DNA from 2 places in the Streptomyces sp. AC627_RSS907 genome. Region 2 is predicted to be linked to the other one. Evidence: riboswitches for the same ligand, from Rfam matches in the RefSeq annotation. Region 2 holds a riboswitch; the other holds the start of a gene.
What was found. Region 2 has a riboswitch for cyclic di-AMP ahead of KUM32_RS12000 (M23 family metallopeptidase). Riboswitches for the same ligand answer to the same signal wherever they lie in the genome.

Region 1 (4,692 bases), on a different contig from region 2:
GCGACATCGTACGGGTGCACCCCGGTGAGGAGTGGCTGTACGTGCTCAGGGGCCGGCTGCGGCTGCGCCTCGGGGACACGGTCCACCGGCTCGGCCAGGGGGACAGTGCCCACTTCGACTCGCTCACCCCGCACCGGATCGCCGCACAGGACCCCGACGGGGTCGAACTGCTCTTCGTCCACACCCTTCTGCAGAGCCCCTCGGCCGCGCTGTGCCTCGGCCCGACCCCTGGAGAGATGCCATGAGCGCCATTCAGGACAAGTTTCCGCGCGCCCTGTGGGTGCGCCTGTTCATCTACATCGCCCTCGGGCACGTCTTCGGTGCCTTCCTCTACCTGCTGTTCGAGGTGGGGGCCAAGTAGCCGGCGACCGACCGGGCGCGTGGCTCAGTCCAGCATCCGCTCGCGCAGCCGCTCCCGAGTCTCCGGAGTGACCCGCAGGCCCTTCTCCAGGTAGGCGTCGACCCCGCCCCAGGTCTCCTCCACTGTCTCGAAGGCCGCGGCCAGATACTCGGCGCGCGCGTCGAACAGCGGGCTCAGCAGCTCCATGACCTCGGGGGAGTACGCCGAGGCGGCGGAGCTGCTGCGGTGCACCTTGTAGCGGCGGTGCGCGGCGTTCGACTTCAGGTAGTCCTCGACGACGGCCTCGCGTTCGACACCGAGGGCGAGCAGGGTGATCGCGATCGACAGACCCGCGCGGTCCTTGCCGGCCGCGCAGTGCATGAGGGCGGGGACGCTGTCCTCGGCGAGTGCGTGCAGCACGCGGGAGTGCTCCGTTGTGCGCTCCTTGATGATCGTGCGGTAGGAGCCGATCATCCGCTGGGCGCCCTTGTCGTCCGCCAGGATCTCGCGCAGCTGGTCGAGGTCGCCGTCGCGGACCATCTTCCAGAACTCGGCGCCGTCGGCCGGATCGCTCAGCGGCAGGTTCACGTTGCGCACGCCCGGCAGCTCGACGTCGGGGCCCTCGAGCTTCTGGTCGGCCGCGTTGCGGAAGTCGAAGATGGTGTGCAGGCCCAGCGAGGCCAGGAACGCCGCGTCCTCCTCGGTGGCGTGCGCCAGGTGGCCGCTGCGGAACAGCACCCCCTGCCGCACCCGCCGTCCGTCCACGGTCGGCAGCCCGCCCAGGTCACGGAAGTTGCGCACACCGGCCAGCTCGGGCTCGGTCGACGGGACCTGCTGCGTCACGGGGGCTCCTCCCACTCCGCCCCGTCGGCGCTGCTCGACGACGGGCGCCACTCGACGATACGGCATCCCCTGCCTGCGGCAGTGAGTTGTGAAGGCACTGGTGGACCGGCTGTGGGCCGACCACCCGGGCGGTGCCTTCGCGTCCTGCCCGGATGGCGGCGGCCGGGCCGGTCTCGGTGTGCTCGCCCGCCGGGACACGGGGTGCGGACCTCGGCCGACACCGATCCGCTCGACCGGCTCGCCTCCGGGAGGGCTTCAGCCGGCCGCGGAGACCTCGACGCCACGGTGTTCCGACTCGACCGTATTCGGGCGTTCTGTTCTGAATTGAGGCTTGACGCCCAACGTGACCTGGAATAAAGGAGGCTGGGGCGGTCTCGCGTGAGCAGCGTCATATCCGTGACCGTGAGTTGCTCGTCATGCTCACGTAATTCAATCGGTTTTCAAGGCGCTTCACGGGAAACGGCGCACGCGGAATCGACGGAGTGTGACCGGTGATTCCCGCAACGGATCACGGAAAACACGTGCCCGGGCAATTCCTCGCTTGTCCCCGCGCGGCCGGGTCCCTTACGTTCACCACCGATCCGGACGGACGCCTAATCCTGCCGCCGACCGGAGCCCGCACTCATCCATCACCCGTACCCGGCAGGAGCGGGGGACCCACAGGCAGGACCGCCTGTTCCGGTTCCCGGAACAGGCTCGGGGTAAAGCCGCGCCCCTGCGCGGCCGGGCATCTCCAGCCCGCACCCGACAGCTCACCTCGCAGGCGCCGGAGAGGAACTCACCATGCCCGCGAAGGGTAAGCACCGTCGTACCAAGGCCATGCGCCTCACCCGCACCCTCGCCGTCGCCGGAACCGGTGGCGCCGCGCTCGCCCTCCCGCTGATGGGTGCCGCCGGCGCGCAGGCCGCTCCCGCGCAGTCCGCCTCCGAGCAGGCCGTGCGGTCCGTCCCGGCGACAGCAGGGCAGGCCGCCGGGAAGAACCCGGGCACGACGACGTACACCGTCAGGAGCGGGGACTCCCTGTCGGGGATCGCCGACGAGCAGCACGTCGACGGCGGCTGGAAGAAGCTCTACTCGGACAACCGCGAGGCCATCGGCTCCGACCCGTCGCTGATCCACCCGGGCCTCGAACTGTCCCTCGGCCGGCCGGCGGCGACCACCCCGGAGCAGCCCGCGGACAAGCCGGCCGAGAAGCCCGCCGCCCCGAAGCCCGCCGCGTCGGAGGACACCGTCTCGGAGAAGTCGCCGAACGCCACGACGACCTCCTCCCGCACGAGCACCCAGTCCGCAGGCACCGCCAGCGGCTACACCTCCCCCGTCCCCGGCGGCAGCGTCGGAACCCCGTACCACCAGTCGGGCAGCATGTGGTCCAGCGGCTACCACACCGGCACGGACTTCGTCGTCCCGACCGGCACCCCGCTCAAGGCCGTCGGCGCCGGCACGGTCGTCTCCGCCGGCTGGGGCGGCGCGTACGGCAACCAGGTCGTCATCGAGCTCGCCGACGGCCACTACGCCCAGTACGCCCACCTGTCCTCGCTCTCCGTCTCCGCCGGCCAGTCGGTGACGGCGGGCCAGCAGGTCGGCCTCTCGGGTGCCACCGGCAACGTGACCGGCCCCCACCTGCACTTCGAGATCCGCACCACGCCGGACTACGGCTCGGACGTGGACCCGCTGGCCTTCCTGCGCTCGCACGGCGTCCTGGTCTGACGACGGTTCCGGCGCGGCCCTCGCGCCGGAACGAAGGCCGGGCCCCGGTCCCGGGGTCCGGCCTTCGGCGTATTCCGCAATTGACGAACACTTTAGGCGTGGTCTTTCTCACCGCCCGTCAACCCCTTCCTACGGTCGCGTAGGTCACATTCCACGGTGAATCATGGGCCGATGTGGCAGACGATTCGAAGAGTGACAGCAGAGCAGTGATCGGGTCGTACGTGGCGGTGGGGGACAGCTTCACCGAGGGCGTCGGTGACCCCGGCCCCGACGGGGCGTTCGTCGGCTGGGCCGACCGGTTCGCCGTACTGCTCGCAGACCGGCGCCCCGAGGGCGACTTCACGTACACGAACCTCGCCGTGCGCGGCAGGCTGCTCGACCAGATCGTGGCGGAACAGGTCCCGCGGGCCGTCGAACTCGCACCGGACCTCGTCTCGTTCTGTGCGGGCGGCAACGACATCATCCGGCCCGGCACCGATCCCGACGAGGTGGCCGAGCGGTTCGAGCGGGCGGTGGCCGCGCTGACCGCCGCGGCCGGCACCGTCCTGGTGACGACCGGGTTCGACACCCGCGGGGTGCCGGTCCTCAAGCATCTGCGCGGCAAGATCGCCACGTACAACGGACACGTGCGCGCCGTCGCCGACCGCTACGGCTGCCCGGTGCTCGACCTGTGGTCGCTCCGGAGCGTCCAGGACCGCAGGGCGTGGGACGCGGACCGGCTGCACCTCTCCGCGGAGGGCCACACCCGCGTGGCGCTGCGGGCGGGCCAGGTCCTCGGCCTCGGCGTCCCGGCCGACCCGGACCAGCCCTGGCCGCCGCTGCCGCCCCGCGGCACCCTCGACGTCCGGCGGGACGACGTGCAGTGGGCACGGGAGTACCTGGTGCCGTGGATCGGACGCCGGCTGCGGGGCGAGTCCTCGGGGGACCACGTGACCGCGAAGGGGACGCTGTCGCCGGACGACATCAAGATGCGGATCGACGCGGTGGTCTGAAGGCGGGACCGGGGCGCGGCGGCGGGGGACGCCGGCTCCGGGCCGGCTCATCGCCGCGACGGCGTCAACGCCTCCCGCGCCAGCCCCAGTTCCCGGGCGAGCGCCTCGTCCGTCCACTCCTGTGCCTGGGCCCGGGACACCGCGCCCGCGTAGGACGTCAGCTGCACGGCCAGCCCGTCGAGCAGGGCGGTCAGACGCCGGGCGGCGCCGTCGGGGTCCGGGCACGGGAACTCCCCGGCCGCCACGCCCTCGGCGATGACCTCGGCGATCGCCGCCTTCCACTGCCGGTCGAGCTCCCGCGCGACCTCCCGCAGGGCGGGCTCACGCAGGGCCACCGCCCAGCCCTCGATCCACAGCCGCCAGCCCTTGGCCTGTCCGGTCGGGGCGTACCACCGTACGGCCGCCCGCAGCCGGCGCAGCGCCGACGTACGGCCGCCGAGCAGCTTGCGCAGATGGGCGAGATCGTCCTCGGCGGCATGCGCGAAGGCGGCGGCGACCAGCTTCTCCTTCGTCGAGAAGTGATACAGCACCAGCGCGTTGCTGACACCGAGCGCGGCGGCCACGTCGGCGATCCGCAACGCCGCCACGCCCCGCGCGGATATCTGTTCGATGGCTGCGCGCAGCAGCTCCTCGCGCCGCTCCGCCACACTCAACCGGACTCTCGCCACGCCCGTCAGCCTATACAGGCGCCCGGACGTGCGGCGACGGCCGCCTTCGGCCCCCGGACTCAGTCCGCCGAGGCGGCGGCCCCGGCCCCGGAGCCCGCGCCGGACAGGTCGCAGGAGTCCTTGAAGCCCTGGCTGGTGAGGC
Region 2 (4,692 bases):
CCATGCCGTGGCCACCTGTCCCCCGTATCCGACGTATCCGCCGCGTCCGCACTGGTGGCAGCGCACCTGGGTGCGTCACGGCGCGCTGATCACCCTGCTGGCGCTCTCCGGCCTGGTGATCCTGGCCCTGGTGCGCGAACAGACCGGGACGCGGGGGTTCCTGGTGGGGCTGGGTCTCGCGGTGCTGCCCGTGCCGCTGCTCGTGGCCGCGTTCCGCTGGCTGGACCGGGTCGACCCCGGGCCCCGGCGGAACCTGCTGTTCTGCTTCTCCTGGGGCGCCTGCGCGGCGGCGTTGATAGCGATCGTCGCGAACAGCTTCGCGACGCGATGGATAGCGACGGCCACCGCCGACCCGGCCGGCGCGGACACCCTCGGCGCCACGGTCATAGCCCCGGTCGTCGAGGAGTCCGCCAAGGCCGCCGCCGTCCTGCTGGTCTTCCTCTTCCGCAGACGGGACTTCACCGGCATCGTCGACGGCGTGGTGGTCGCCGGTGTCACCGCCACCGGCTTCGCCTTCACCGAGAACATCCTCTACCTGGGCACCGCCTTCGGCACCGACCAGCTCACCGGCGACAGCGGCATCGCCTCCGTCACGGCCGCGACCTTCTTCGTCCGCATCGTGATGTCGCCGTTCGCCCACCCGCTGTTCACCGTGCTCACCGGCATCGGCTTCGGCGCCGCCGCGCTCCTGGCCGACCGCCGGCACCTGCACCGCGCCCTGCTCCCGCTGTCCGGTCTGCTGCTCGCGATGGGCATGCACGCCCTGTGGAACGGTTCGGCCTCGTTCGGCGAGTACGGCTTCCTCGCGGTGTACGCGGCCTTCATGCTCCCCGCGTTCGGCCTGCTGACCTGGCTGGTGATCTGGACCCGGCAGCGCGAACTGGGCACCGTGCGGGCCGAACTGCCCGCGTACGTGGCGGCCGGGTGGCTGGCGCCGGCGGAGCCGTTCGTCCTCGGCTCGATGCGCGCCCGCCGCATCGCCCGGCAGCACGCCCGCCGGCACGCCGGGAAGCCGGCGGCGCGGGCGGTGGCGCAGTACGAGGCGTACGCGACCTCACTGGCCTTCCTGCGGCAGCGGGGGCGCCGGGGCAGGGCGGGCGCCGACTACGTCGTACGGGAGCGGGAACTGCTGGACGCCCTGTGGCAGCGACGGGACGCGGCACGTCCGGCCCTGGAGCACGCGGCCCTCGTCACGGCGCCGCGGGCCGTGCCACCGTGGCGGGGGCCCGGGGCGTACGGCCCCTACCCATGCCACGGCCCGTACGGCTACGTCTCCACGACGCCGGTGCCGCCGCAGTACCCCGCGCCGCACTGGTATCTGCCGTACCCGTCGCCCCGTCCCTACCAGCGATAGCCGCCCGGACGTCCGGCCCTGGCGGCGAGGCCTGGGCGAACGGCTTCCGCGGGGACCGGCAGCCCTGACGTCGGGGGGTCTGCGTCAGGACCGCCGGGGATCAGCGGCGGCGGGCGCCGGGAACGGTGCGGCTCAGAGAGTGAGGCCCTTGCTCTGCAGCCACGCCATGGGGTCGACGCCGCCGCCCGAGGCCGTGTGGACCTCCAGGTGGAGGTGGGCGCCCGTGACGTTGCCGGTGGCGCCGACGCGGCCGATGACGTCACCGGTGCTGACCTTCTGGCCGACGCTGACGCTGATGGAGGACTGGTGGGCGTACCAGATCTCGGTGCCGTCCTCGAGGGTGAGCACCGTCTTGTAGCCGTACGACCCGTCATAGCCGGCCGACGTGATCGTGCCGCTGTGCACCGCCTTGAGCAGCGTGCCCGTGGGTGCGGCGAAGTCGAGGCCGGTGTGGTGACCGGAGGACCAGTAGGCGCCGGCCTGGCCGAAGGTGGAGGAGATCGTGTACGAGGAGGTCGGCAGCGTGTACTGCTTGGCCAGCTTCGCGAGCCGCTCGGCCTCGGCCTTCTTCGCGGCCTCCTCCTCCGCCTTCTTCTTGGCGGCGGCGGCCTTGGCCTTGGCTTCCCTCTCCGCCTTGGCGGCGGCTTCCGCGGCCTGCTTCTCGGCGGCGGCCGCAGCCTCCGCGGCGGCCTTGCTCTCGACCTGGGCCTGCTGCTGCTCGGCCTGCGCCATGATCCGGGCCCGCAGGGTCTCACCGGCGTCGGTGGTGCCCTCCGTGGTGTCGGTGGAGGTCGTGCCGATGCTGCTGAGGGGGGTGGCGGTGCCCTGCGGCTCCGGCTCCTCGTCGCTGTCGGAGATCAGCGAGCCCACGTTCGGCAGGTCCGGCATGGAGATCGGCACCGGCGGCTTGCCGGTCTGCGCGCTGGCCATGCCGCCCGCTCCGACGGCGGCGATGACACCGACGCCGAGGACGGTGGAGCTGCGGGCGAGCCCGCCGCGCTGCTTGGCGACGCGGTGCCGGCCGCGTACGGGGCGGATGGACTCCTCGGTGGGGTTCCATTCCTCCCAGGGGCCCTCTTCGGCGCGGTGGCCGTCGTAGCCGAAGGTGTCGGTGCCGTGCCCGCTGGGCACGAACGGGGCCTCGGGGGCAGGCCGGTTGGACGCCACGTGGGCGTACTCCTTTCCTTCCTTCCGCCTACCGGGTTAGCTGACGGGTTCGGAGCAGGAAGGTCTCCTACGCGCGTATACCGGCCGTGTCTCCACGGCGGCATACGCCCGATTCACCCCAAGGTGGTGGTTCCCCGGTTCCCTTACGGGATTCGGCGCGTGCGCACGGAGCCGCCTTCTGTGACGGCTGGGACGACCGCGCTGCGTTATCGAACGTTAATAGACGGGGGCCTCGGATTCCAAGCCGTTCCGCTTGATCGTTAACGGATCCCCGGCGGACGTAAGCCTCACGAGCGGCGAAAACAGGGCGACTTGACCACCCCTCAGCGGCGCCTTCCCTCCAGGCCTCTTCTGATGGTGTGTCAGTTGTTATGCGGAGGGCGCTCGCACCGTCACCGATCGTGATGACGGTCAGGGCCGTCGTACGGCGAGCAGGGCCATGTCGTCCGCCATGCCGCCACCGGAGTGCCGGCGCACGTCTTCGGCCAGGGTGTCGAGCAGTCGGGCCGGATGCCGGAAGACGGAACCGGCCAGGCGCTCGTGCGGCTCGTAGAACGCGTTCCGGTCGTCGCGGGCTTCCGACAGGCCGTCGGTGTACAGCAGCAGCGTGGCCCCACCGGGGAAGTCGACCTCCTCCGCCCGGTCGGGCCACACACCCAGCTCTCCCATGCCGAGCGGCAGCGCCGACTCCCGGGCGGGCAGCGAGAGCAGGGTGCCGTCGGCGTACAGCAGCAGGGGTGGCGGATGGCCCCGGTTGACGATGCGGACCACGCCCGCGCCGTGCGGGAGTTCGGCGAGGACTGCGGTGGTGAACCCCTCGAAGGCGTCCAGGCCTTCCCGCCGGGTGCCCTCGCGAGCCAGGGCCCGTTCCAGGCGCTGCGCCACCGCCTCCAGCGTCGACTCCTGCTCGGCGGCCTCCCGGAAGGCGCCGATCACGACCGCGACGGCGGCCACCGCGCCCATGCCCTTGCCCCGCACGTCCCCGACGATGAGCCGCACGCCGTGCGCGCTGTCCTGCACCGCGTACAGGTCACCGCCGATGAAGGCGTCGGCCTGCGCGGCCTCGTAGCGGGCGGCGATCTCGAAGCCGCCGATCCGCTCGGCGGGCTCGGGCAGCACGGCGCGCTGGGCGGCCTCGGCGATCTCACGGACGGACACGAGACGCTCGTCGGTGCGGCGGACGAAGGCGTTGACGAGGACGGCGAGCGCCGCGACCGTCGCGATGGTGATCAGCTCCGTGAGGGAGTCGACGTAGTGGGCGACACCCTTGGTGAGCTGGAGCCCGATCACGGCGACGACGGCGGCGACGCCGGTGAGCACCGTGCCGCGCCGTGAGTAGACCGGGGCGGCGACCAGCGGGGCGGCCGTGTAGAGGGGGCCCGCGGTGAAGTACCGCGGGGTCAGGACGTCGTACAGGACGGCGCTGACGATCAGCAGCACGGGGAGCAGGCGTACGAGGGTCCGTCCGTACGCGGTCCGCCACCGCCGGCCGGGCCCCGCGGGCGGCGGGAGCGCCACCTTGTCACCGAGGCCGGGGTCGGGCACGGGGTCGCCGGGGAGCCGGCCGCCGGCCCGGGCGTACGGTCCCTCGTCTGCCACGTCACCTGGCCGCACCACTCGTCTCCCGCCACCCCGCGACGTCACGCCGCTTGCCGTCCCGTCAATCCAGGTTTCCCGGAGCGGGGGCGGGGGGCGAGCCGTGAGGGCCGACCGGATGACGTCACCGGCCCACGGGCCGGGCCGACGCACCGAAGGCCGGAATCCTCATGGATTCCGGCCTTCGGTCTTCAGTAGCGGGGACAGGATTTGAACCTGCGACCTCTGGGTTATGAGCCCAGCGAGCTACCGAGCTGCTCCACCCCGCGTCGTTGTGTCACCAGTGTACGTCATGTGGGGGGTGGAACGCACACGCGTATGCGCACGGCCGTCTCAGCCCTCCGGCAGGTGCCGGTTCGGCGCCTTCGCCCGCCCCTCGTACTCGGGCAGGACGACGACGGCGGCGCCCCCGGCGGCGAGCACCCCGCTGCCGTCGGCCCCCGGCACGAAGGTGTCCGGCTCCCGCCAGGCCGTGACCACGCGGCGCACCCCGGCGTCGAGGATGAGCCGGGCGCAGGGCGCGGGCCGGGAGGCGCGGCGGGCGCACGGCTCCAGGCTGCTGTACACGGTGGCGG

Region 1: it holds a riboswitch for cyclic di-AMP, as region 2 does, so the genes downstream of both, KUM32_RS34980 (M23 family metallopeptidase) here and KUM32_RS12000 (M23 family metallopeptidase) in region 2, are expected to answer to the same signal.

What each region holds. Positions count from the first base shown of each region.
Region 1 is NZ_JAGMUE010000289.1:220,411-225,102, reverse strand. It holds gene KUM32_RS34995 (helix-turn-helix domain-containing protein) at 1-245, shown strand, start outside; gene KUM32_RS34990 (DUF6126 family protein) at 242-361, shown strand; gene KUM32_RS34985 (tyrosine-protein phosphatase) at 386-1,183, opposite strand; partial or broken gene KUM32_RS44200 (alpha-galactosidase) at 1,278-1,426, shown strand; cyclic di-AMP (ydaO/yuaA leader) riboswitch at 1,804-1,962, shown strand; gene KUM32_RS34980 (M23 family metallopeptidase) at 1,967-2,890, shown strand; gene KUM32_RS34975 (SGNH/GDSL hydrolase family protein) at 3,097-3,882, shown strand; gene KUM32_RS34970 (TetR/AcrR family transcriptional regulator) at 3,930-4,550, opposite strand; gene KUM32_RS34965 (carboxymuconolactone decarboxylase family protein) at 4,610-4,692, opposite strand, start outside.
Region 2 is NZ_JAGMUE010000044.1:6,545-11,236, forward strand. It holds gene KUM32_RS11995 (PrsW family intramembrane metalloprotease) at 8-1,354, shown strand; gene KUM32_RS12000 (M23 family metallopeptidase) at 1,487-2,521, opposite strand; cyclic di-AMP (ydaO/yuaA leader) riboswitch at 2,533-2,689, opposite strand; gene KUM32_RS12005 (PP2C family protein-serine/threonine phosphatase) at 2,933-4,135, opposite strand; tRNA gene KUM32_RS12010 (tRNA-Met) at 4,313-4,386, opposite strand; gene KUM32_RS12015 (dihydrofolate reductase family protein) at 4,451-4,692, opposite strand, start outside.